Regions from separate parts of the Shinella sp. HZN7 genome, predicted to be linked through region 1. Evidence: riboswitches for the same ligand, from Rfam matches in the RefSeq annotation. Region 1 holds a riboswitch; the other holds the start of a gene.
What was found. A riboswitch is a leader RNA that binds a small molecule or an ion and turns the genes downstream of it on or off. The one in region 1 is predicted to bind glycine.
Positions count from the first base shown of each region.

Region 2: linked by a shared signal. The riboswitch ahead of gcvT (glycine cleavage system aminomethyltransferase GcvT) and the one ahead of shn_RS32815 (D-amino acid dehydrogenase) in region 1 are both predicted to bind glycine.

Region 1 covers NZ_CP015744.1:113,910-125,967, reverse strand. The annotation lists partial or broken gene shn_RS32845 (FAD-binding protein) at 1-1,145, shown strand, start outside; partial or broken gene shn_RS32840 (4Fe-4S binding protein) at 1,148-1,475, shown strand; gene shn_RS32835 (ABC transporter ATP-binding protein) at 1,489-2,325, shown strand; gene shn_RS32830 (ABC transporter permease) at 2,337-3,200, shown strand; gene shn_RS32825 (aliphatic sulfonate ABC transporter substrate-binding protein) at 3,252-4,286, shown strand; gene shn_RS32820 (MFS transporter) at 4,439-5,869, shown strand; glycine riboswitch at 5,906-5,996, shown strand; gene shn_RS32815 (D-amino acid dehydrogenase) at 6,146-7,387, shown strand; gene shn_RS32810 (heme-binding protein) at 7,476-7,907, shown strand; gene shn_RS32805 (MFS transporter) at 7,993-9,477, opposite strand; gene shn_RS32800 (TetR/AcrR family transcriptional regulator) at 9,565-10,140, shown strand; gene shn_RS32795 (hypothetical protein) at 10,207-10,539, opposite strand; partial or broken gene shn_RS32790 (NAD(P)-dependent oxidoreductase) at 10,536-11,429, opposite strand; gene shn_RS32785 (gluconokinase) at 11,420-11,902, opposite strand; gene shn_RS32780 (SDR family oxidoreductase) at 11,925-12,058, opposite strand, start outside.
Region 2 covers NZ_CP015736.1:1,854,568-1,866,625, forward strand. The annotation lists gene shn_RS08980 (helix-turn-helix domain-containing protein) at 139-543, shown strand; gene shn_RS08985 (S-(hydroxymethyl)glutathione dehydrogenase/class III alcohol dehydrogenase) at 626-1,753, shown strand; gene shn_RS08990 (GNAT family N-acetyltransferase) at 1,789-2,214, shown strand; gene shn_RS08995 (YaiI/YqxD family protein) at 2,254-2,715, shown strand; gene shn_RS09000 (DUF1345 domain-containing protein) at 2,712-3,368, shown strand; gene fghA (S-formylglutathione hydrolase) at 3,388-4,221, shown strand; gene shn_RS09010 (multidrug efflux SMR transporter) at 4,479-4,793, shown strand; gene shn_RS09015 (DoxX family protein) at 4,814-5,197, opposite strand; gene shn_RS09020 (hypothetical protein) at 5,285-5,935, opposite strand; gene shn_RS09025 (ATP12 family chaperone protein) at 6,113-6,898, opposite strand; gene shn_RS09030 (HAD-IA family hydrolase) at 6,891-7,556, opposite strand; gene shn_RS09035 (RluA family pseudouridine synthase) at 7,556-8,548, opposite strand; gene shn_RS09040 (Lrp/AsnC ligand binding domain-containing protein) at 8,620-8,856, opposite strand; gene shn_RS09045 (hypothetical protein) at 9,081-9,356, shown strand; glycine riboswitch at 9,513-9,614, shown strand; gene gcvT (glycine cleavage system aminomethyltransferase GcvT) at 9,839-10,912, shown strand; gene gcvH (glycine cleavage system protein GcvH) at 11,084-11,446, shown strand; gene gcvP (aminomethyl-transferring glycine dehydrogenase) at 11,446-12,058, shown strand, end outside.

The sequences.
Region 1 (12,058 bases):
GACCGGGTCGCCGGCGCCGCAGGGCTTGCGCGCCGCAACGGGGCGAGCTTCCAGGTCCTGGCGGGGGCCGTGGTTCTGGCCACGGGCGGCTGCGCCTTTTTCGAACGCATCCTCGGCGGCACGGGGCTGACGGGCGATGGCTACCTCTTCGCCGCGGAGGCCGGCGCGTCGCTGTCCGGCATGGAGTTCACCGGCAAGTATACGCTCGCTCCCCATGGCTCGTCGCTGAACAAGGGCCTGCCCTTCCGCTGGGCCACCTTCTACGGCGCGGACGGCGAGGTGCTGCGCAACGCCCGCGGCGAGCCGGTGACGAACGGCATCGGCGGCGGCGAGCGGCAGGTGGCGGAAGCGCTGCTGGCCGGCCCGGTCTATGCCCGGCTCGACCTTGCCGAACCCGCCATGCAGGACTGGCTGCGACGCGGCCAGCCGAACTGCTTCCAGCCCTATGAGCGCATGGGCATCAATCCCTTCACGGACCTCTTCCGTGTCGATCTCAAATATGAGGGCACGGTGCGCGGCACCGGCGGCATCCGCATCGTCTCCTCCGATTGCGGCACCGGCATTGCCGGCCTCTATGCGCCGGTGACGCGGCGAGCCGCGAGAACGTGACCGGCGGCATTTCCGGCGGCGGCGCGATCAACGCCTCCTGGGCGATCGCCAGCGGCTGGTGGGCCGGCCACGGCGCGGCCCGGCACGCCCACCGCCGGCAGGGGCGCGATGGAAGCCGCCTGCGCCCGCTCGGCACGACGGGTCTTCGCGGCACGGCCGGGCCCGCCGTCGACCTTGCCGCCGCCGCCCGCACGGTGCACGACGAGATCGCCCCGCTCGACAAGAGTTATTGGCGCACGTCGGCAACGCTTGAAGCGAGTGGTAGGACGCTGGAAGACCTCTGGTCCCGGCTGAACGAGGCGCCGACCGCCACCGGCATCGAGCGCCTGCAGGCCCGCGAGGTCGCCGCCGTCACCGCCAGCGCCCGCTGGACGGTCGCCGCTGCGGCGCTGCGCACCGAAAGCCGCGGCGTGCATCGCCGGCGCGATTTCCCGGGCGAGAGCGACGCGCAGGCGAGCCGCATCATCGTTTCCGGCCTCGACCGGGTGACGGCGGTGCGCGAGACCCTTGCCCTCGAAACGGCGCAGGAGGGCTAAGCATGATCGAAGTCATCTCGGCCGACCGCTGCATCCGCTGCGACATCTGCGAGCGCATCTGTCCGGCCTTCGTCTTCGACCGGGACGAGACGGGGCTTCCCGTCATTGCCCGACAGGACGACTGCCAGACCTGTTTCCTCTGCGAAATCTACTGCCCGACCGATGCGCTCTACGTCGCCGAACAGGCGGATGGCCCGACCGCATCACCGAGCCCGACGTCCTCGAGCGCGACCTCTTCGGTGCCTATGCCCGCGCACTCGGCTGGAACCGCGGCCGCGCCGGGGAACACGGAATGACCCGACCCGCCACATCCGCGTGGCGCAGGTCTGAAAAGGAGATATCCATGGAACGCATCGCCGTCAGCGCCGTGCGCAAGTCGTTCAACCTGAAGCCCGGCCAGACCGTGACCGTCGACGGCGTCACGTCCAGCCGTATCGCGGTGCTGGACGGCGTCGACCTCACCATTGACAGCGGCGAGTTCATCACGCTGGTCGGCCCGTCGGGCAGCGGCAAGTCGGTGCTGCTCGACGTGATCGCCGGGCTGACCGAGGCGACCTCGGGTGTCGCCCGCATCGACGGCGTCGAGGTCGTGAAACCTCATGCCCGCACGGCCTATGTCTTCCAGCAATATGCGCTCTTTCCCTGGCGCACAGCCCTGCAGAATGTCGAATACGCGCTGGAAGTGCGGGGCGTTCCCGCGGCCGAGCGGCGCGAGCGGGCGAAGGATTTCCTGCATCTCTTCGGCCTCAAGGGCTTCGAGGACCGTTTCCCTTCGCAGCTTTCGGGCGGCATGCAGCAGCGCGTGGCGATCGCCCGGGCGCTTTCCACCGATCCGCAGGTCCTCCTGATGGATGAGCCCTTTGCCGCGCTCGACGCGCAGACGCGCGACATCCTGCAGAGCGAGCTCCTGCGCATCTGGGAGCAGATCAAGACGACGGTGGTCTTCGTCACCCACTCCATCGACGAGGCGATCTATCTTGCCGACCGCGTGGTGGTGATGACCGCCCGGCCGGCGAGCGTGAAGGAGATCGTCAAGATCGACCTGCCGCGCCCGCGCGATCTCGAAATCCGCAACAGCGAGGCCTTCAACGCCTATCGCGGCCGCGTCTGGGAAAGCCTGCGCGACGAAGTCGGCAAGGCCCAGCGCGACTGGACCCTTGCTTCCACCTACGCCAATTGAGGGAGGATCCGATGAGCCTCATCGTCGACCGCAACCTGCCGCTCCGCAACACCTTTTCATTGCGCCGCAAGCGCACCCCTTCCAAGGCGCCGAGCGCTTTCAGCGAGACCGTCTCCACCATCACGCTCGGTCTGCCGGCGCTCGTCGCCTTCGCGCTGCTCTGGGAGATCGCGCCGCGCGCCGGCTGGATAAACGCGCTGTTCTTCCCGCCGCTGAGCCAGGTGCTCGCGGTGCTCTGGGAGATGATCGTCTCCGGCCAGCTTGCCGACCATATCGGCATCAGCCTGCAGCGGGCCGCGATCGGCTTCCTGCTTGCCGTCGTCACCGCCGTGCCGCTCGGCTTCCTGATGGGGCGCTATTCGCTGTTCGAGAAGGCCTCCGACTTCCTCGTCCAGACGCTGCGCAACACCTCGCAGTTCGCGCTGCTGCCGGTCTTCATCCTGGTGCTCGGCATCGGCGAGGCCTCCAAGATCGCCATCACCTTCTATGCCGCGGTGTTCTTCCTGCTGATCAACACGATCGTCGGGGTGAAGTCCGTCGATCCGCTGCTCGTCAAGGCGGCGCGTTCCATGGGCACCTCGGACTGGGATCTTTTCAAGAAGGTGATCTTCCCCTCCGCCATTCCCTCGATCGTCGCCGGCGCCCGGCTCGGGGTGAAGACCTCGCTCTTCTCGGTGATCGCCGCCGAGATGCTCGCCGCCCAGTCCGGCATCGGCTACCTCATCCAGAATTCGTCGCTGATGCTGGAAACCGACCGCATGTATGCGGGCATCCTGACGCTGACGATCATCGGCCTCCTGCTCAACTACCTGCTCGTCGCCGGCGAACGGCGCGCGACGCACTGGCGCGGCAGCGGCGAAAGCGGCCCGAACTGATCCGATCGCATTGCTTCCTCAATCAACGGCCTATTCCGAAAGGACCCATCCATGACATCGTTCTCCACCCGTCCGCTGCGCCGGACGCTCCTGAAAATCGCGCTCGCGCTGTCGATCCTGCCCGTCGCGGGTCTTGCGCCGGCCTCTGCCGACGAGGCGAAGCCCGACGTCATCCGCATCGGCTCCACCGCGCCGGGCCACCTGAAGTTCATCCTCTACCGCAACAAGAAGCTGCTGGAGGACGAGTTCGCCAAGAACGGCATCAAGATCGAGCTGACCACCTTCGACGGCGGCTCGTCGGCGACCGTCGCCCTCGGCTCCGGCGCCATCGACTTCACCTATATCGGCAACAACCCTTCGCTGCGCCTTGCGGCTACCGGCGCCGATGTGAAGCTCGTCGGCCTGTCGAGCTGGAACCGTTCCAACGAGACGCAGATCGTCGTGAAGCCGGATTCGCCGATCCAGAAGATCGAGGACCTCAGGGGCAAGAAGGTCGCCTATCTCGCCGGCACGGTGCGCCACTCGACCTTCGCCAAGGCGCTGAAGACGGTGGGCCTCTCGATCAATGACGTGGAAAGCCTCAACCTCGGCATCGAGAGCTCCGGCCCGGCCCTTTCGCGCGGCGATGTCGATGCGGTGGTCGAAAGCACCGGCCCCGTGCAGAAGCTGGTCGAGGAAGGCGAGGCCCGGGTGATCTTCGATGCCGGCGTTTCCGGCAGCCCGGAATGGGCCGTGCCGCATCTCCTCAGCGTCAACGGCGATTTCGCCCGCAAATATCCCGACATCGTGACGCGTCTGCTGGCCGTCGATATCGCGGCGGCGCGCTGGACCGATGCCAATCCGGAGGAGACGATCGCGATCTTCGTCAAGGAAACCGGCAACAGCGACAATGCGGTGCGCGCGACCTATCCGGACGGCAAGTTCTTCCAGGATCCGCAGATCACCGATGAGGCGGTGCGTGCGCTTCAGGGCGAGGAGGCCTTCATGGCCGATGCCGGCCTCCTGAAGGGCAAGGTGAACTACGACACCTGGATCGACCGCTCCTTCTACGACGCGGCCATCAAAAAGGTGGATGCCAGCAACTGATTTTCGGGCGTTTCCGCTTTCTCCGGATCGCGGAAACGCTCTGTCCTTTCATCTCAGCGTAAATCCGGCAAAACCGCTTCGCGCTTTTGCCGGATTTGCTCTATAGGACGGGACGGCGGCGTTCGAACGTCGTCGCCCGTTTTGCGATTGCGATGTCTTCCATTCCCTCTCCGCCGATACCGCTTCACCGTACCCGCATCGTCCCGGCCGTCGTTGCCGTGGCCTTCTTCATGCAGATGCTGGACAGCACGATCATCGCGACGTCGCTGCCGGCGATGGCGCAGGCCTTCTCGACGGATGTCGTGGCGCTCAACATCGGCTTCACGGCCTATCTGCTCGCCATGGCCGTGTTCATACCGCCGGCCGGCTGGCTTGCCGACCGGTTCGGCGCACGCGAGGTCTTCCTGACGGCGATCGTGCTCTTCACGTTTTCCTCCGTCGCTTGCGGCTTTTCCGGCTCGCTTGCCGAGTTCACCGCGGCGCGGCTCCTCCAGGGCGCATCCGCCGCGCTGATGACGCCCGTCGGGCGCCAGCTCGTGCTGCGCGGCGCGCCGAAGGCGGAGCTGGTGCGCGCGATCGCCACCATCACCTGGCCGGCGCTGATCGCGCCGGTGGTCGGGCCGCTGATCGGCGCCTGGGTCACCACCCATGCCGGCTGGGAATGGAATTTCTTCATCAACCTGCCGCTCGGCCTGGTCGGCGTGCTGCTCGTCCTGTTCTTCGTGCCGCAGGCGCCGGCCGAGGGGGCTCGACCCTTCGACCTGAAGGGGTTCCTCTTGACGGGAAGCGCGCTCGCGCTGACGCTTGCCGGCCTGGAACTCTCCAGCGCGCCGACGGGCGGCGCCGGAACGCTCGCCGTCCTTGCCCTCGGCCTTGCCGCCGGCTGGGTCGCCATCCGCCATCTGAGGCGCGCGCCGCATGCCCTGCTCGACATGGCCGTGCTCAAGGTGCCGACCTTTGCCTTCGCGACGCTTTCGGCCGGCACCGCCGGTCGGCTTGCGGTCAATGCCACGCCCTTCCTGCTGCCGCTCCTGTTCCAGGTCGGCCTCGGCCTCGATGCCGTCGAGACCGGCTCGCTCGTCCTCGTCTATTTCCTCGGCAACCTGATGATGAAGAGCGTGACGACACCGGCACTCCGCCTGTTCGGCTTCCGCACGCTGCTCGTCGTCAACGGCATTGTCGCCGCGCTGACGATCGGCGCCTTCGCCCTTGTCGACGGCGATACGCCGCGTCTCCTGCTCTTCGTGCTGCTGATCGCCTGCGGATTGTCCCGCTCGATGCAGTTCACCGCGCTGACGACGATCGCCTTTGCCGATGTCACGCCCGCCCAGCGAAGCGCGGCGACGACGATCTCGGCCATGCTGCAGCAGCTCGCGCAGCTTCTCGGCGTCGCCGTGGCCGCCGCCGTCATCCGCTTCTCGGCCGCCCTTTTTCCCGAGGCCGCCGGCGGCAGCATGCTGACGGACATCCGCGCCGCCTTCCTGTGCATCGCCGCCATCGGCCTCGTCTCGGCCCTGCGCTTTCTCGCGCTACCCGCCGGCGCCGGGGCGGAAGTTTCGGGACACCGGCGCTTCCCCTCTTGATTCTCTTCAATATTGCGGTAGCCTGCGCGCGTTCGACAAGACTGCATGGGAGAGATCGGCCAGAAGGCCGGCGCCGACGGAGCAACCCCCCAGGAAACTCTCAGGCACCAGTGACCGTGCAGTTGAACGATCTGGAGAGAGGCGCTGCGAGCGTCCACCGAAGGGGAAAGCCGCCGCGGCCGGGCCGTGACGGGTAAACTCTCAGGTACCGTGACAGATTGGGGAAAACGCGGGCTCCGGCCCGTACCCTGATGTCATACGGAGCGAGAGACTTATATGCCCCATATCGCCGTTATCGGCGCCGGTATCACCGGCGTCACCACTGCCTATGCCCTCCTGGAACGCGGCTTCGACGTGACCGTGCTGGAAAGCCAGCGTTACGCCGCCATGGAAACCTCCTTTGCCAATGGCGGCCAGCTTTCCGCCAGCAATGCCGAGGTCTGGAACCATTGGTCCACCCTGTTCAAGGGCGTCAAATGGATGATGCGGAACGACGCACCGCTGCTGATGAACCCGCGGCCGACCTGGCACAAATATTCCTGGCTCGCCGAGTTCGTCTCGAACATCATGCGCTATCGCGACAACACGGTGGAGACGACGCGGCTGGCGATCGCTGCCCGGCAGCATCTCTTCTCCATCGCCGAGCGCGAGAACATCGATTTCGACCATGTGCGCCGCGGCATCCTGCACATCTACTGGGACAAGGCGAGCTTCGACCATGCCGCGAAGGTCAATGCCCTGCTGACCGAGGGCGGGCTCGACCGCCGGGCGGTGACGGCCGAGGAGGTCAAGTCGATCGAGCCGACGTTGCACGGAGCCTTCCACGGCGGCTTCTATACGCCTTCGGATTCGACCGGCGACATCCACAAGTTCACCTCGGGCCTTGCGAAGGCCTGCCAGCGCCGGGGCGCCCGATTCCTCTTCGATGCCCGCGTCACGGCCGTCGGCAGGAACGGCGCGTTCCGCATCGGCTATGCGACGGGCGAGGGTGCGGAACACCAGGTCGAGGCGGATGGCGTCGTCGTCTGTGCCGGCACGGCCAGCCGCCAGATCGCCGCCATGCTCGGCGACCGGGTCAACATTTATCCCGTGAAGGGCTATTCGATCACCGTCCATCTCGATGACGAGCGCAGCCAGGCGGCGGCGCCCTGGGTGAGCCTGCTCGACGACCGGGCGAAGATCGTGACCAGCCGCCTCGGGCCGGGCCGCTTCCGCGTCGCCGGCACGGCCGAGTTCAACGGCATGAACCGCGACATCCGCCACGATCGCGTCAAGCCGCTCGTCGACTGGACGCGCATGCTGTTTCCCGAGGTGGATACCAATCGTGTCGTGCCCTGGGCGGGTCTGCGCCCGATGATGCCCAACATGATGCCGCGGGTCGGCAGGGGGCGCCAGCCCGGCGTGTTCTACAATACCGGGCACGGCCATCTCGGCTGGACGCTTTCGGCGGCGACCGCGCAGATGGTAACGGACACGATTGCCGGCGAGATGGCAGCAGACCGCGCCATCGCCGCCTGATAGAAGAACGACGAACCTTTCGACACTTCAGGTCCCGGCGGCAGGCCGCCGGGACCTTATGGAAAACCGCAACCCTACGAGGACAGACATGGCCGAACTCACCCTTGCCGCCGCCAACAGCATCATCGCCGCCGCCCTGGAGGCTGGCGCTGAAGCCGGCTTCAAGCCGCTCACCGTGGCGGTGCTCGATGCCGGAGGGCACCTGAAGGCCTTCCAGAAGCAGGACGGCGCCTCCATGCTGCGCTACGAGATCGCCTTCGGCAAAGCCTACGGCTCGCTCGCCGTCGGCATGGGCTCGCGCTGGCTGGACAAGAACGCGAAGGAACGTCCGCATTTCATCGAGGGCCTGACCGCCGTTTCGGGCGGCAGGATCGTCGCCGTTCCCGGCGGGGTGTTGATCCGCGATGCGGCCGGAACGCTGCTCGGCGCGGTCGGCGTCACCGGGGATACTTCCGACAATGACGAGATCTGCGCGGTCGCCGGTATCAAGGCCGCAGGTCTCGTCGCTCAGGTCGACTGAGGGCCGACGTCCGTCGGCCTCGTGCCGGTCGAGGGAGAAAACCGCGCGCGGATTCCTGTCGGCCGGCCGAGGCGTTGCCTGATGGTCAAGCGCGACGGCGCGGGCTCAGTTTCCAATAGAGCGTGAAGGCGACCGCAATCAGCATCGCCACGGCGGCGCTGACGACGCCGACGAAGGCGTGGTCGAAGGCGGACTGGGCGAGGGCGATCACCTGTTGCGCCTGGTCCGGCTTGAGGCCATCGGCAAGGATCAGCGCCTCGTCGAGGCTGTCGCGGGCCTCGTCGGCGAGCACCACGCCCTGCGGCACGATCATCGCCTGCGAATAGAGGGCGGACATCAGGCTCCCGAGCAGGGCGATGCCCAGTGCTCCGCCCAGTTCGAACGAGACCTCCTCCACCGAGGCGGCCATGCCGGCCTGCTCTTCGGGCGACGAAAGCATGATGACGGTCGATGCCGCCGTCATGGAGGCGCCGGCGCCGAAGCCCATCGCCGCGAGCGCCGCGATCCAGTAGACTGTCGGGCCCTGGTGGGTGGCGAGGAAGGCGGCGAGCGCAAGGCCGGACAGCAGCAGCGCGGCCCAGAGCACCCGTTCGCCGCCAAGGCGCGGCAAGGCGAGCCCGGTGAGCGGCCCGGCGAAGAAGGCGGCCGCAGGGATCGGCAGGATGAGCACGCCGGCCTCCAGCGGGGAATAGCCGAGCACGAGCTGCAGCCGCTGGCTGAAGACCAGCTCCACGCCGATAAGGGCGGCGGAGGCGACGAGCGCTGTGGCGACGCCCGCGGTAAAGCGTGGATCGGCAAAGAGCGCGAAATCGATCAACGGCGCCGCGCTGCGGCGCTGGCGGCGAATGAACACCGCCATAGCCGCAAGGCCGATGACAAGCGCGATGACCGCGCTTTCCCAGGAGGGATCGCGCTTTCCCGCTTCCTTTACGGCATAGGTGAGGCCAACGAGGCCGAACATCACCTGCACGGAACCGAGGAGATCCCAGGGGCGGCTGCGGTCTCCCGCGCGGCGGGTGAGCAGCACGGCGCTTGCCGCCAGCGCGACGAGCACGACCGGAACGTTGATCAGGAAGACGGAGCCCCACCAGAAATATTCAAGCAGCAGCCCGCCGACGACCGGGCCGAGCGCCGCCCCGCCCGAAGCGACCGCGGCCCAGATGCCGATCGCAAAGGCCCGTTCCTTCTCATCCGTGAAGGTGAGGCGGATGAGCGACAGCGTGGCAGGCATCATCATCGCCGCCCCGGCGGCCAGGGCGACGCGCGCGGCAATCAGCAAGGCGGGCGAGGGGGCGAAGGCCGCGCCGAGGGAGGCGAGGCCGAACACGATGAGGCCGGCCATGAACATCTGCTTGTGGCCCAGCCGGTCGCCCAGCGTGCCGAGGCCCGGCAGGAGGCCGGCGACGACGAGGGGATAGGCGTTGACGATCCAGAGCTTCTCGGCCGCGGTGGCGGAAAGCGCGTGCGTCAGTTTGGGCAGGGCCGTATAGAGCACCGTCATGTCGATGACGATCAGGAAGAGGGCGCTGGAGACGACGGCGAGGACGAGCCAGCGTTTACCACGGGACATCGGTATGATCCTTGGGCATGGTGTTTCGCAGTTGCATGCGCGTGGGGCGCTATATAAATACATTCGTATTGAAATGGAAGAGGTGAGATGGCAGGACGACCGCGCAGCATAGATCGCGACCGCGTTCTGGACGCCGCCGAGGCCATCGTGGCCGCCGACGGCGCGGCGGGCCTGACCTTCGATGCCGTTGCGCGCGCCGCCGGCATCACGAAGGGCGGCGTGCAATATTGCTTCGGCACGAAGGAGAACCTGATCCGCTCGATGATCGAGCGCTGGGGCAGCACGTTCGAGGCGGAAGTGATGGCGCATGCGGGAAACGACCGCTCGCCGCAATCCGTCATCCGCGGGCACCTGCTGGCGACCCGCGACAGCGACGAGGCGGAATATTCACGCTCCGCCGTGATGATGACGGCGCTCTTGCAAAGCCCCGAACAGGTTGCGGCGAGCCGCGTCTGGTACACGCACCGCCTGGCGGGGCTGGACATGGGCAAGGCGGAGGACAGGCAGGCCGCGCTCGCCTTCCTCGCCGGCGAAGGCGCCTTCCTGCTGAAGGCCTTCGGCCTCATCGACATCACCGAGGCCCAGTGGACGGCCCTGTTCGCCGACATGCTCACCCTTGCGGGCGAGCATGAGGACGGAAAAAGGGACGGGGAAAAGGGTTAGGGCAGGTCCGGCGCCGACGCGATTCCACTTCGGCCGAAAACATTCCGGATGCGAGGGAGGCGGGGCTCAGAGCCTGTATTCGCTGGCGAGCGTCACATGGTGGTGGATGCGGCCTTCGAAGAATTCGGCCAGAACCGACTCGGTCGCCGCGCGGGCTTCGGCGCGCACCGGGCTTGCCAACGCCTCCTCGACGGCCGCAAGGCTCGGATAGTTGATGGCGAGGATCATCGGCAGTTCCGGCGCACCCTCGTCGCGGGCCTCGGCAAACGAGACGCGCACGTCGGTGGCGTGTGGAAACTGCCGCCATTTCGGCAGGATGCGCTCGATGACGGCCTTGCGGAAGGCGTCGGTCCGGCCCTCCTTCACCTTGCCCTCGAACAGCGCGTAGCGGGTGATCATTCGAAGTTCTCCTTGTTCGGCCCCCGGAAGAATTCCATCAGCGCCGCCTGGTCCTCGCCGCCGAGGCCGGCGGCCGTCAGCATGCGGTGGATCTCGGCGCAGGCCGCCGTCAGCGGCATGGCGGTGTTGGTGCGGCGGGCAAGGTCCTGTGCGCCGGAAAGGTCCTTCACCATGTTGTCGATGCGGCCCGTGCGGCGGTAGTCCTTCGCCACGAAGCGCGGCATGTATTCCTGCAGGATGGCGCTGTCGGCCCGCCCGCCCTTCAGCGCCTGCGGGATCTTTGCCGCGTCCACGCCGGCATCGAGCGCCAGTTGCGTCGCCTCGGCGACGGCAAGGAAGCCGAGGCCGCACAGGACCTGGTTGATCAGCTTGGTCGTCTGGCCGGCGCCGACCGGGCCCATATGGGTGTAGTTGCTGGCGAGGTGTCGCAGGACCGTGTGCGCATCCGCCACGTCGTCCGCCGTTCCGCCGGCCATCAGCGTGAGTTGGCCGATCCGCGCCTTCGGTGCCCCGCCGGATAGTGGGCTGTCCACCCAGCGCAGGCCCTTTTCCGCCGCATCGGCGGCAAGCTGCTTCGTGGCGTCCGGGTCGATCGAGGACATGTCGATGATGAGCGTGCCGGCCCGTGCACCGGCGGCGATGCCGGCCTCGCCGAAGACGGCGCGGCGCACGATGGCCGGCGAATTGAGGCTGAGGATCACATAGTCGCTGGCGGCAGCGGCCGCAGCGGCCGTGGGCGCCGCAGTCGCGCCCCTGTCGACAAGCACCTGCACCTTTTCCGGGTTCGGATCGAAGACGGTCAGGCGGTTGCCGGTTTCGGCAAGCCGCGTGCCGATGGCGCCGCCCATGGCGCCCGCGCCGATCAGCGCGACGGTGTTCGTCATGATGGGGTCTCCTCCAGTTTCGCGGCGATACGGTCGACGATGCTTTCGAGCGTGTCGTCGATATCGACGGTCATGGCATTCTCGTCTTGCGCCGGCGGCTCGAGGGCGGCGAACTGGCTGTCGATGAGGCTTGTCGGCATGAAGTGGCCGGCGCGTGCGGCCATGCGGGCGGCGATCAGCTCCTTCGTGCCGGAGAGGTGGACGAAGGTGACGGGGCCTCGTGCCTCGCGGGCGATGTGGTCGCGGTAGCGGCGCTTGAGGGCCGAGCAGCCGATGATCAGGGTGCCGCCCGGCTGCGCGAGCGTGCGGCCGACCAGGGTCAGCCAGGGCCAGCGGTCATCGTCGGTCAGCGGCTCGCCGCGGCTCATCTTCTCGATGTTTTCCGCAGGGTGCAGGTCGTCGCCGTCGAGATAGTTCGCGCCGATACGGGCGGCGAGCGCCGCGCCGACGGCGGACTTGCCGCAGCCGGCAACGCCCATCAGGACGATACGCCTGTTTTCCTCAGAGCGAGGCCGTGATGCCGCCGTCGACATAGAGCGTGTGTCCGTTCACGAAGGAGGAAGCGTCGGAGGAAAGGAAGATGCAGGCGCCAACCAGCTCCTCCACCTTGCCCCAGCGGCCGGCCGGCGTGCGCT
Region 2 (12,058 bases), on a different replicon from region 1:
GACTCCTTCGTTCGCCTCTGCATAGTCCTTTTCCGCACACTGGCAATGCCGGAAATCGCGTCATCGGGGCGGCGCATTTGAGGTAGCCCGGCCTTGCGCCTTGCCTGTAGACTTGCGGCAAGGACAATGGAGGCCGCGATGACCTTTCCCGGCGAGAGCAACACCATCCCCTTCCCTTCGGGCCGCGCCGACGGCGACACGCTCGGCGGGCGCATCTGGCGCGCGCGCGATGCGCTGGGCCTCGGCCTGGAAGACCTCGCCGCCCGCCTCGGCCTGCCCGAGGGCACGGTGAGCGGCTGGGAGCGCGACCATGCCGAGCCGGAGACGAAGGCGCTGTTCATGCTGGCCGGCGTTCTCTCGGTCTCCCCCTCCTGGCTGATCGCCGGCATCGGCGAGGCGCCGTCGGACCCCTCCGGCGAGGAGCACCTGCATCCGCTCATGCGACAGTTGCAGGAAATCCATAAGTTGCACGACCAGGCCGGCAAGGCGATCGCCGTGCTCGAAGCCGAGGTCGCAAAATTGATCAAAAAAGATCAGGGCTGATTTTTTCCGGAAACCGCACTTGAGAGGCCGGACCTGCTCTGCAATGGTCGGCCCGACACAGAATCCGCATAGGGAGACGAAGATGGACGTACGCGCCGCCGTTGCCGTTCAGGCTGGAAAACCACTGGAAATCATGACCGTGCAGCTCGAAGGCCCGCGCGCCGGCGAGGTGCTGGTCGAGGTGAAGGCGACGGGCATCTGCCACACCGACGACTTCACCCTGTCGGGCGCCGACCCGGAAGGCCTCTTCCCCGCCATCCTCGGCCATGAGGGCGCCGGCATCGTCGTCGATGTCGGTCCCGGCGTCACTTCGGTGAAGAAGGGCGATCACGTCATCCCGCTCTACACGCCCGAATGCCGCGAATGTTATTCCTGCCTTTCCCGCAAGACGAACCTGTGCACCGCCATCCGCGCCACCCAGGGCCAGGGCCTGATGCCCGACGGCACCTCGCGCTTCTCCATCGGCAAGGACAAGATCCACCACTATATGGGCTGCTCGACCTTCGCGAACTACACGGTGCTGCCGGAGATCGCGCTCGCCAAGGTCAATCCGGACGCCCCCTTCGACAAGATCTGCTACATCGGCTGCGGGGTCACGACCGGCATCGGCGCCGTCATCAACACGGCCAAGGTCGAGATCGGCTCCACCGCCATCGTCTTCGGCCTCGGCGGCATCGGCCTCAACGTCCTGCAGGGCCTTCGCCTTGCCGGCGCAGACATGATCATCGGCGTCGACATCAACCCGGACCGCAAGGCCTGGGGCGAGAAGTTCGGCATGACGCATTTCGTCAATCCGAAGGAGGTCGACGGCGACATCGTGCCCTATCTCGTCAACCTGACGAAGCGGAACGGCGACCTGATCGGCGGGGCGGACTACACGTTCGACTGCACGGGCAACACGAAGGTGATGCGCCAGGCGCTGGAATCGGCCCATCGCGGATGGGGCAAGTCGGTGATCATCGGCGTTGCCGGCGCGGGGCAGGAAATCTCGACGCGTCCGTTCCAGCTCGTCACCGGCCGCCAGTGGATGGGTACGGCTTTCGGCGGCGCGCGCGGGCGCACGGACGTGCCGAAGATCGTCGACTGGTACATGGAGGGCAAGATCCAGATCGACCCGATGATCACCCACACCATGCCGCTCGACGACATCAACGAGGGCTTCGAGCTCATGCATTCCGGAAAGTCCATCCGCGGCGTCGTGGTCTATTGACGGACACGGTTCCCTATACAATCGACGTGCGGAGGATGGCAGCATTTTCCGCCGTCGAGCTTTATGCTCTCTTGAGGCTGCGCGTCGATGTCTTCGTCGTGGAGCAGGCCTGCGCCTATCCCGAACTCGACGGCAAGGATGAGGACGCGCTGCATCTGCGGCTGCTGATCAACGGCGAGACGGCCGCTTATGCGCGCCTGTGGCAACCGGAGAACAAGGCGCCGCGCATCGGCCGCGTCCTCGTTTCGCCCGGACACCGGGGCAAACGCCTCGGCGAGGCTCTGATGCACGAAGCGATATCGGCCTGCGAGGCGCATTTTCCGGGGCAACCCATCGCCCTTTCCGCGCAAGGCCATCTGGAGCACTTCTACCGATCCTTGGGTTTCGCGCCGACATCGGGGGAATATGTCGAGGATGGTATTCGCCATATCGACATGCAGCGTCCTGCCGGCCATTCTTGAGCCTGTGCGGAACCACGACATACAGGAAATTACGGCGCCATGATTTACGTTGACGCGGATGCGTGCCCGGTAAAGGCCGAAATCCTCAAGGTGGCGGAACGCCATGGCATGGCGGTGACCTTCGTCGCCAATTCGGGCCTGCGCCCGTCGCGCGACCCGATGGTGCGCAACGTCATCGTCTCGGGTGCCTTCGACGCGGCGGACAACTGGATCGCCGATCATGCCGGCGCCGACGACATCGTCGTGACGGCCGACGTGCCGCTGGCCGTGCGCTGCGTCGAGAAGGGCGCGCATGTCACCGGCCCCACCGGCCGCCTCTTCGACAAGACCAATATCGGCATGGCGAGCGCCATGCGCGACCTCGGCGCGCATCTGCGCGAAACGGGCGAGAGCAAGGGCTACAATGCCGCCTTCTCCCCGCGCGACCGCTCCGCCTTCCTCGAAATGCTCGACCGGCTCTGCCGCCGGGCAAAGAACGCGCAGGCTGGCCCGTCCCCATGAAAAGCGCGCCGGGGCCGAGGATCTACGGCAGGCACCTGCCCTTCTATGTCGGCATCGGCGCGGCGGCGCTCGGCCTTGCACCTGCGCTCTGGTTCGAGCCGGATTTCGCCATCGGTACCGCGGTTGTCGTCTTCTTCCTCTGCTATCTGCTCTTGACCGCCTGGCGCGTGCCGCGCCTGACCGCCGCCCATCTCGAACATTATGCGACGGACACGGACGAGCCGGTCGCGGTCATCTTCGCCGTCACCTTTGCGGCCGTCGCCGTTTCCACGGGCTCGCTCTTCGTGGTGCTCAACCGGCCCGCCGTCTCTAGCGGCGAATTCGTGCTCGCCTTCGCCTCCGTCGCACTCGGCTGGCTCACCATCCACACCATGGCGGCCATGCACTATGCCCATCTCTACTGGCGCCCCGGCAGCGCGGAAACGGACCCCGACACCGGCCGGGGCCTCGATTTTCCCGGCAAGGCCGCGCCCGGTGCCTACGATTTCCTCTATTTCGCCTTCGTGATCGGCATGACCGCGCAGACCTCGGACGTCGCCATCACCTCGACGGCGATGCGCAAGGTCAACCTGCTGCACGCGATCGTTTCCTTCTTCTTCAACACGGTGCTGGTCGCCGCCGCCGTCAATGCGGCGGTGTCGCTCGCTTCCTGAACCCATGCGGAGTTTCCAGATGAAAGTGCTTTCCCAGAACACGGCCTTCGGCGGCATGCAGGGCGTGTTCGCCCACGATTCCGAGGCGTGCAAATGCGAGATGACCTTCGCCGTCTTCGTGCCGCCGCAGGCGATCCACGAGCCGCGTCCCGTGCTCTGGTATCTGTCCGGCCTCACCTGCAGCCATGCCAATGTCATGGAGAAGGGCGAATACCGGCGCATGGCCGCCGAACTCGGCCTTATCGTCGTCTGCCCGGACACCAGCCCGCGTGGCAACGACGTACCGGACGAAATCACCAACTGGCAGATGGGCAAGGGCGCCGGCTTCTATCTCGATGCGACCGAGGCGCCCTGGGCGGAACACTACCAGATGTACAGCTACGTGACGGAGGAGCTGCCCAATTTCGTCAGCCAGCATTTCCGCATGGACATGGCGCGCCAGGGCATTTTCGGCCATTCGATGGGCGGCCACGGCGCCATGACGATCGCGCTCAAGAACCCGGAGCGCTTCAGGAGCTGCTCGGCCTTCGCGCCGATCGTCGAGCCGTCCACCGCCGACTGGTCGGCCCCGGCCTTCGAAAAGTATCTCGGCGCCGACAGGGCGGCGTGGCGGCAATACGATGCCTGCGCGCTCGTCGCCGATGGCGCCCGGTTTCCGGAATTCCTCATCGACCAGGGCAAGGCGGACGGCTTCCTGGAAAACGGCCTGCGCCCCTGGCTCTTCGAGGCGGCGGTCAAGGAGACGGATATCGGGCTGACGTTGCGCATGCACGAGCGCTACGACCACTCCTACTATTTCATCTCCACCTTCATGGACGATCACCTGAAGTGGCATGCCGAGCGTCTCAGCTAGAGCAATTCCAGCAAAAGTGCGGAGCGGTTTTGCGTCCGGAATTGCGTGAAAACAAACAGATAGAGCGTTTCGCGATTCGGAGAAAAGCGGAAATGCTCTAAGCCATCGCCATGGCGGGGGCGCATGGCTGGCATGCCGACCCCGTCCTTGCCCTTCCCCGCGACAGCGGTATAGTGCGTCCCGGTAGACGGCTACCGCCGGATGACATCCGGTCACGAATGCGGGGACGGCCTCGCTCCCTTGATACGGAGTGGGCAATGCCCTGGATCTACCTCACCCTCGCCGGCCTGTTCGAAATCGGCTGGGCGATCGGCCTCAAATATACCGACGGCTTCACCAGACCCCTGCCGACGGCCCTCACCGCCGGCTCGATGGTCGTTTCCATCGTCCTGCTCGGCCTTGCCGTGAAGACGCTGCCGATCGGCACCGCCTATGCGATCTGGACCGGCATCGGCACGGTCGGCACCGTGATGCTCGGCATCTTTCTCTTCGCCGAGCCGGTGACGGCCATCCGCATGGGCTGCATCGCCCTCATCGTCACCGGCATCCTCGGCCTGAAATTCGCGGCCTAGAGCAATCGTCCGCAGTTGTTCTAACGGCGATTGTCGAGGGCGAAGGCGCCCGGCCCTGCGGCTGTCAGGTAAAGGAAGACGAAGCAGAACAGGATCGCGGCGTCGCCGCGATTGTTGATCGGAAAGAAGCTCTGCGGCGCATGCGCCATGAAATAGGCGACCGCCATGAAGCCGCAGAGCACGAAGGCCGCCGGCCGCGTGAAGAGGCCGAGCAGGATCAAAAGGCCGCCGGCGATCTCCAGCGCGCCGGCCAGCCCGATCAGGTTCATCAGGTCGCCGAAGGGCTGATCCGACGGCGGGAAATTGAAGAATTTCTGCGTGCCGTGCTCGATGAAGAGCAGCGCCGTCATGATGCGCAGCGCCGCCAGCGCCTGCGGCCGATAGGCCGATAATCCCTCGAACATGCCGTTCACTCCCTCCGTTTCAACGAAAGGAGGATGCTATCACGCTTGCTGTCCGGTTTCGCCTGGTCGCCGCTCCCGGCCAGGCGATCAGTCGCAGCTGATCGCCTGCGTGACGACGCAGGGTGCAACCTTCTTCGTCGAGCCTTCCGGCAGCGCGCGCGAGCGCACGTTCAGCGCCGCCTCGGTGGGGATGACGAGCGGGCGGTCCTGCCCGCCCGAATAGGACTGGACGGACGTGGTGGTCGCCGTGCGGCGCTTGCCGCCGGCATGTTTGCGACCCTTGCCCGGGCGCTTGCCCTCGGGCGCCTTGGCACCTGCGACCGGCGCCAGATGATAGGCGAGCGCCACGCGCCTGGCGATGGCATCGCCCAGCGCCGCATCGCGGCCCTTCTGCTGCGGCATGAAGCTGTTGATCGTCAGCGTCCTCTTCGACGATGCGCCGGGGCCGGACAAGGTCACCGTCACCCGCGCAGTGCTCTGGCCATTGCTGCCCTCCCGGACGCCGGAGACCCGCACATCCATCGTCGCCGGGTCGATCGCGACGGTCCGGCGCGTCGCCCTGGCGGCCCGCTTCAGGTGCTCGCCGATGCGCTTCAGCACCGTGGCGGACGCGCTGTCGTCGCCGCTCACCACGATCTTGCGGATATCACGGACCGGAAAGGCCTCGTCGGCGCTGGCGGCAAAGGGCGTGGAAAGGAGAAGGGTGGCGGAAAGAAGCGTGCGAACAAGGAACTGCATGAACTCGATACCGGTATGCTGGAGCATTTCCCGCCGAGGCGGCATCGCTCCGGCGCAGGACAATGCGATAAAAACAGGCGTTTAGAGCAATTCCGGTAAACCGGATTTCACCGGAACTGCTCCATGTCGGATTTCGGCCGCGTGCCAAAATGGTGCGGACCTCTTAACAAAGTCTTTTCAGCGTGGAATTTCCGCAAGCACGGCGGCGGCGACGTCCATTTCCGCGCGGCGCAGCTCGCGCCGGCGGAAGGCCTCCTCGTCCGTGCCCCAATGCTCGATCTGCCAGTCCTCGTCGACATGGGCGAGCGTCCAGGCGCGGTCGGCGTCGACGACGTTCTCGGCAAGCGCCAGCGCCAGCAGCGCCGAGCCGGTGAGCGTCGTCACCGTGTGCAGGCAGGCGAGCGCCAGCGGATCGCGGAAGGCGGCAAGCGCGGCGGAAAAGGCCTCGATCGCCGGGGCCGGCTGTTCCTGGTGCATCACGCCTTCGACGAGGATGAAGCGCGCGCCCCTTGCATCGGCCGCCCAGCGGATGACCGGATCCCAGCCCTCGCGCTGCCGCTCGACCAGCCCGGCCGGCGAATCCGCGCGGTAGCAGAGCATGTCCGTGCCGGCAAAGCGCACGATCTCCTCGAAGACCGCATCGAAATTCTCCGCGACGCCGTCGACGGCCGTGTTGACGAGCCGCGTCACCGGCATCTTCGCCGGGTCGATCTCCTCGCCCTGCCCGTCCCATTCGGCAACGAGACGGTCGGCGATCGGCCTGGCCGGCACGGCGAGCAGCTTCTTGCCGGGCGTGCGCACCGGGCGGCCGTCGAGCAGGATGCGGTGGCCCTCCTCCGCCTCGTCCGTCGAGACGGCCTTGTAGAACCGCTTCGGCAACGGGCGCTTCATCTGGATCTGCGCGCGGCGCACCGGATCGGGATCGCTCATCGTATCGGAAAGGTCGCTCAGGATGTCACGCATCGGAAATCTCCAGCCATTCGAGAAGGTCGGCGGGCGTGCGCAGGATGTGGTCCGCGCCGGCCTCGACCAGTTCGGGCACGGTGGCATAGCCCCAGGAAACGCCGATCGCCTTCGCGCCCGCCGCCTTCGCCATCTGCATATCGTAGACCGCATCGCCGATGACAACCGTGCGCACAGCATCCACGCCCGCCTCGCTGCAGCATTCCGTCACCATGGCCGGGTGCGGCTTGGAGGGGCAGTCGTCGGCCGTGCGCGAGACGAAGAAGGTCTTGTCGAAGCCGTGTGCGGCGCGGATGAGATCGAGGCCGCGGCGGGACTTTCCCGTCACCGCGCCGAGGATCAGGTCGTCCTGCCGCTCCAGCCGCGCCATCATCGTGGCGATGCCCGGAAAGAGCGGCTCCTGGAAGCCGGGTTCGGCGCGCACGCCGGAATAGGCCGCCTTGTAATGCGCGGTCATCGCCAGCGCCTCGTCGTCGACATGCGGCTTGCCCTGCATGCGGGCGATGGCGATGTCGAGCGTCAGGCCGATGATCGCCTTGGTTTGCGCGATATCCGGCCGTGCGAAGCCGAAATCGACGAAGGTGCGCGCCATGACCTCATGGATCAGGTTGACGCTGTCGACCAGCGTGCCGTCGCAATCGAAAAGGACGAGCCGCATCAGTCTTCCTCGTCCGCCGCGTTCTGGTCGAAGCCGAAGAGGTTCCAGGTCTGCACCATGTGCGGCGGCAGCGGCGCGGTGACGCGCAGGCGCCCGCCGGACGGGTGCGGGATGTCGATATGGCGGGCATGGAGATGCAGGCGGTTCTGCACGCCGCCCGGAAAGCTCCAGTTGACGTCCGCGTCGAAATATTTCGGGTCGCCGAGGATCGGGTGGCCGATATGGGCGGCGTGCACGCGGAGCTGGTGCGTGCGCCCGGTATAGGGCTCCATCTCCAGCCAGGCAAAATTCTGCCCCGCCTGCTCGACGACGCGGTAGAAGGAAACGGCGTGGTCCGCACCGTCCTCGCCATGTTTGGCGATGCGCATGCGGTCGCCGTCAGGCGTCTGCTCCTTCACCAGCCAGGTCGAGATCTTGTCCTCGCGCTTCTTCGGCACGCCCTTGACCAGCGACCAGTAGGTCTTCTTGGTGTCGCGCTCGCGGAAGGCGGCGGTCAGCTTCTGCGCGGCGCCGCGCGTGCGGGCGATGACGAGCACGCCCGACGTGTCGCGGTCGAGGCGGTGCACGAGGCGCGGTTTCTCGCCCTTCTGGTTCGTCCAGGCTTCCAGCATCTTGTCGATGTGCCGGGTGACGCCCGAGCCGCCCTGCACGGCGATGCCCGCCGGCTTGTTGAGCACGAAGACCTTGTCGTCCTCATGCAGCAGCATGCGGGCGAGCAGTTCGCCATCGGGGGAATGTTTCAGGTCGCGGCCGGCGATGGGGCCGGCCTTCGGCCCCTTGGCATCCACGTCCATCGGCGGGATGCGGACCATCTGGCCGGGCTGGATGCGGGTGTCGCTCTTGGCGCGACCGCCATCGACGCGCACCTGGCCGGAGCGCAGCAGCTTCTGCAACTGGCCGAAGCCGAGGCCCGGATAGTGGACCTTGAACCACCGGTCGAGCCGCATGCCCGCCTCGTCATTCTCCACCTGCTTATGTTCGATGCCTGCCATCTTCGCCTTCTTTCGTTGCGCCGTGCTTTAGCGCAAGAACGGGCGAAGGGGAATATTGGAAACGGCGCGCGTCAGAATGCGCGGAAGGTCAGCGTCGTCAGCGAGCGCACGATGCCCGGGATGGAGGCAACGTGGTCGTTGATGAACTTGCCGATATCCTCCTCGCTGTCGACATAGATCTTCAGGAGAAGGTCGTAGTCGCCGCTCGTCGAATAGAGCTCCGAAATGAGTTCCGTAGCGTAAAGCGCATCGGCGACCTCGTAAGTCTTGCCCGGAGCGCATTGCAATTGCACGAAAATCGGCTTCATCGGTCCTCCCGCGCCATCGGCGGCATGCTTGTTCCCGCCCGATTCCGGCGGCGTTCCACATCTCTTATGGCGGAATTCCGCCGGCAAAGGCAAGGCCGGCCGATAATCGTACAGACCGTTAAAATTCGATGAAAATGCAACCATGGCAATTCATACACCGGAAAGATGCAACTGTTAAATTGCGACAACGAAAACCAACTCCGTTGAACGCCATGACACAGATCGTGACAGTTTCGCCGGCAACGGCCGCCTATGCATCGCAGGGGATGCGGTCGCAGACGCGTGCGAACACGCTTTTCGAGGAGCGCATCCACGCCTGGAGCGAGGATGCGAAGGTGCGCGGGGATGCCCGCGCGATCGCCGCGCTCAACGTCATCCATCCGCCGGCCCTCGCCCTGGCCTTGATCACCGGTCCCGGAGGCGCGCCGCAGGTGACGGTTGCCGAGGCGCAGCGCCTCTATGACGAGAACGAGCTGCCCGCCTTGCCGGAATCGGCCTGATCCTCCCCTCGGAAACAGCCGTCCTGCGACCTCAGGCCCCCTCGGGGCTTTTTCTTTTCGCAGCCTCTTTCCCCGGCCCTTTCCCGCTACGACAAAAATTCGCTTGGGAGCGACGCAACGCTCTTGCCAAAGCGCAGGCAACGCCGTTATCTGGGGGCGACCTCGCTGGGAGAAGCCGGCCGCCCGACCAAGGGCATGGCCGGTGCCGAAGGAGCAACCGCCCCGGAAACTCTCAGGCAAAAGGACCAGCAAGGTGCCGTCGGAACTCTGGAGAGAAGCGTTTTTCGAGCGCTCGCCGAAGGGATAACAATCTCAGGCGAAGGGACAGAGGGGGCTCAGGAGAGCGGCGCGAAAGCGCCGGGATTGTGAGCCGGTGCCCGTTGGATAGGGGGCGCCACAGGACTGGAGGGCGCCTTTTGGACGGATCGTCTGAACTCAAGAAAACCCCACTTCATGCGCTGAACATTTCGCTCGGCGCCCGCATGGTGCCGTTCGCCGGCTACGAGATGCCGGTGCAATATGCCGCCGGCGTGATGAAGGAACATCTGCATACCCGCGCGAGCGCCGGCCTCTTCGACGTGTCCCATATGGGCCAGGTCACCGTGCGTGCCCGCTCCGGCGACAATGCGGACGCCGCCCGTGCGCTGGAGACGCTGGTGCCGGTCGATGTCCTCGGCCTCGGCGAGGGCCGCCAGCGCTACGCCCTCTTCACCAATGACGCGGGCGGCATCCTCGACGACCTGATGATCGCCAATCGCGGCGACCATTTCTACGTCGTCGTCAACGCCGCCTGCAAGGAGGCGGATTTCGCCCATATGCAGGCGAAGATCGGCGACACCTGCGAGCTGACGCTACACGACGACCGCGCCCTCATCGCGCTGCAGGGCCCGCATGCCGAGGCCGTGCTCGCCGAACTGTGGGCGGACGTCTCCTCCATGCGCTTCATGGACGTGCGCGCCTGCGACCTGCACGATGCCGACTGCATCGTCTCGCGCTCGGGCTATACGGGCGAGGACGGGTTCGAGATCTCCATTCCCGCCAGCCTTGCCGAAGCGGTCTGTCGCCGCCTGCTCGACCATCCGGACGTGCTGCCGATCGGCCTTGGCGCGCGCGATTCGCTGCGTCTCGAAGCCGGTCTCTGCCTCTACGGCAACGACATCGACACGACGACGACCCCGGTAGAAGCCGGTCTCGAATGGGCCATCCAGAAGGTGCGCCGCACGGGCGGCGCGCGCGCCGGCGGCTTTCCGGGCGCGGCCGTCATCCTCGACCAGCTCGAAAACGGCGCATCCCGCCGCCGCGTCGGCCTGAAGGCGGAGGGCCGTGCGCCGGTGCGCGGCGGTGCGGTGCTCGCCACCGACGCCGAGGGCGAGGACGTCGTCGGCACCGTCACCTCCGGTGGCTTCGGCCCGAATGCCGACGGCCCCGTCGCCATGGGCTACGTTACCAAATCCGCCATCGCGCCCGGCACGCAGCTCTATGCCGGCGTGCGCGGAAAATTCCTGCCCATCACCGTGGCGGCGATGCCTTTCGTGAAAAACACCTTCAAGCGCTGACCATGACCCGATCCGCCCAGCTATTGCCCTCACCCCGCCCTCTCCCCGCAAGCGGGGCAAGGGAGACGCGAGGGCGCGGCAGGTTCCTTCGCACCGCTTGCGGGGCGAAGGTGCCGGCAGGCGGATGAGGGGCGAAAGAACAAACGACCCTTCCCATAGAGAGGAACGAACATGCTGAAATTCACCGAAGAACACGAGTGGCTGAAGATCGAAGGCGGCGTCGCGACCGTCGGCATCACGGTCCATGCGGCCGAACAGCTCGGCGACCTCGTCTTCGTGGAACTGCCCGAAGTCGGCGCGACCTTCGAGAAGGGCGGCGATGCGGCCACCGTCGAGAGCGTCAAGGCGGCCTCCGACGTCTATTGTCCGCTTGACGGCGAGATCGTCGAGGTCAACGAGGCGATCACCGCCGATCCCTCCCTCGTCAACAGCGACCCGCAGGGCGCCGGCTGGTTCTTCAAGCTGAAGCTCGCCAACCCGGCCGATGCGGACAGCCTGCTCGACGAAGCCGCCTACAAGGAGCTTGTCGGCTGATGTCTCTCCCCAAGGATTTCGCCTTCACCGATTACCAGCCCTACGACTTCGCCAACCGTCGCCATATCGGCCCCTCGCCGAAGGAGATGGAGGCGATGCTGAAGGTGATCGGCTATGACAGCCTCGACGCGCTGATCGACGACACCGTGCCGAAATCGATCCGCCAGGAAAAACCGCTCGAATGGGGCGCGCCGATGACCGAGCGCGAGGCGCTCGACAAGCTGCGCGAGACCGCCAACCAGAACAAGAAACTCGTCTCGCTGATCGGCCAGGGCTATTACGGCACGATCACCCCGCCGGTCATCCAGCGCAACATCCTGGAAAACCCCGCCTGGTACACGGCCTATACGCCCTACCAGCCGGAAATCAGCCAGGGGCGCCTGGAAGCGCTGCTCAACTACCAGACCATGGTCTGCGACCTCACCGGCCTCGATGTCGCCAATGCCTCGCTGCTCGATGAGGCCACGGCCGCCGCCGAAGCCATGGCCATGGCCGAGCGCGTCTCGAAGTCGAAGGCCAAGGCCTTCTTCGTCGACGAGAACTGCCACCCGCAGACCATCGCGCTTCTGAAGACCCGCTCCGAACCGCTCGGCTGGCAGATCATTGTCGGCG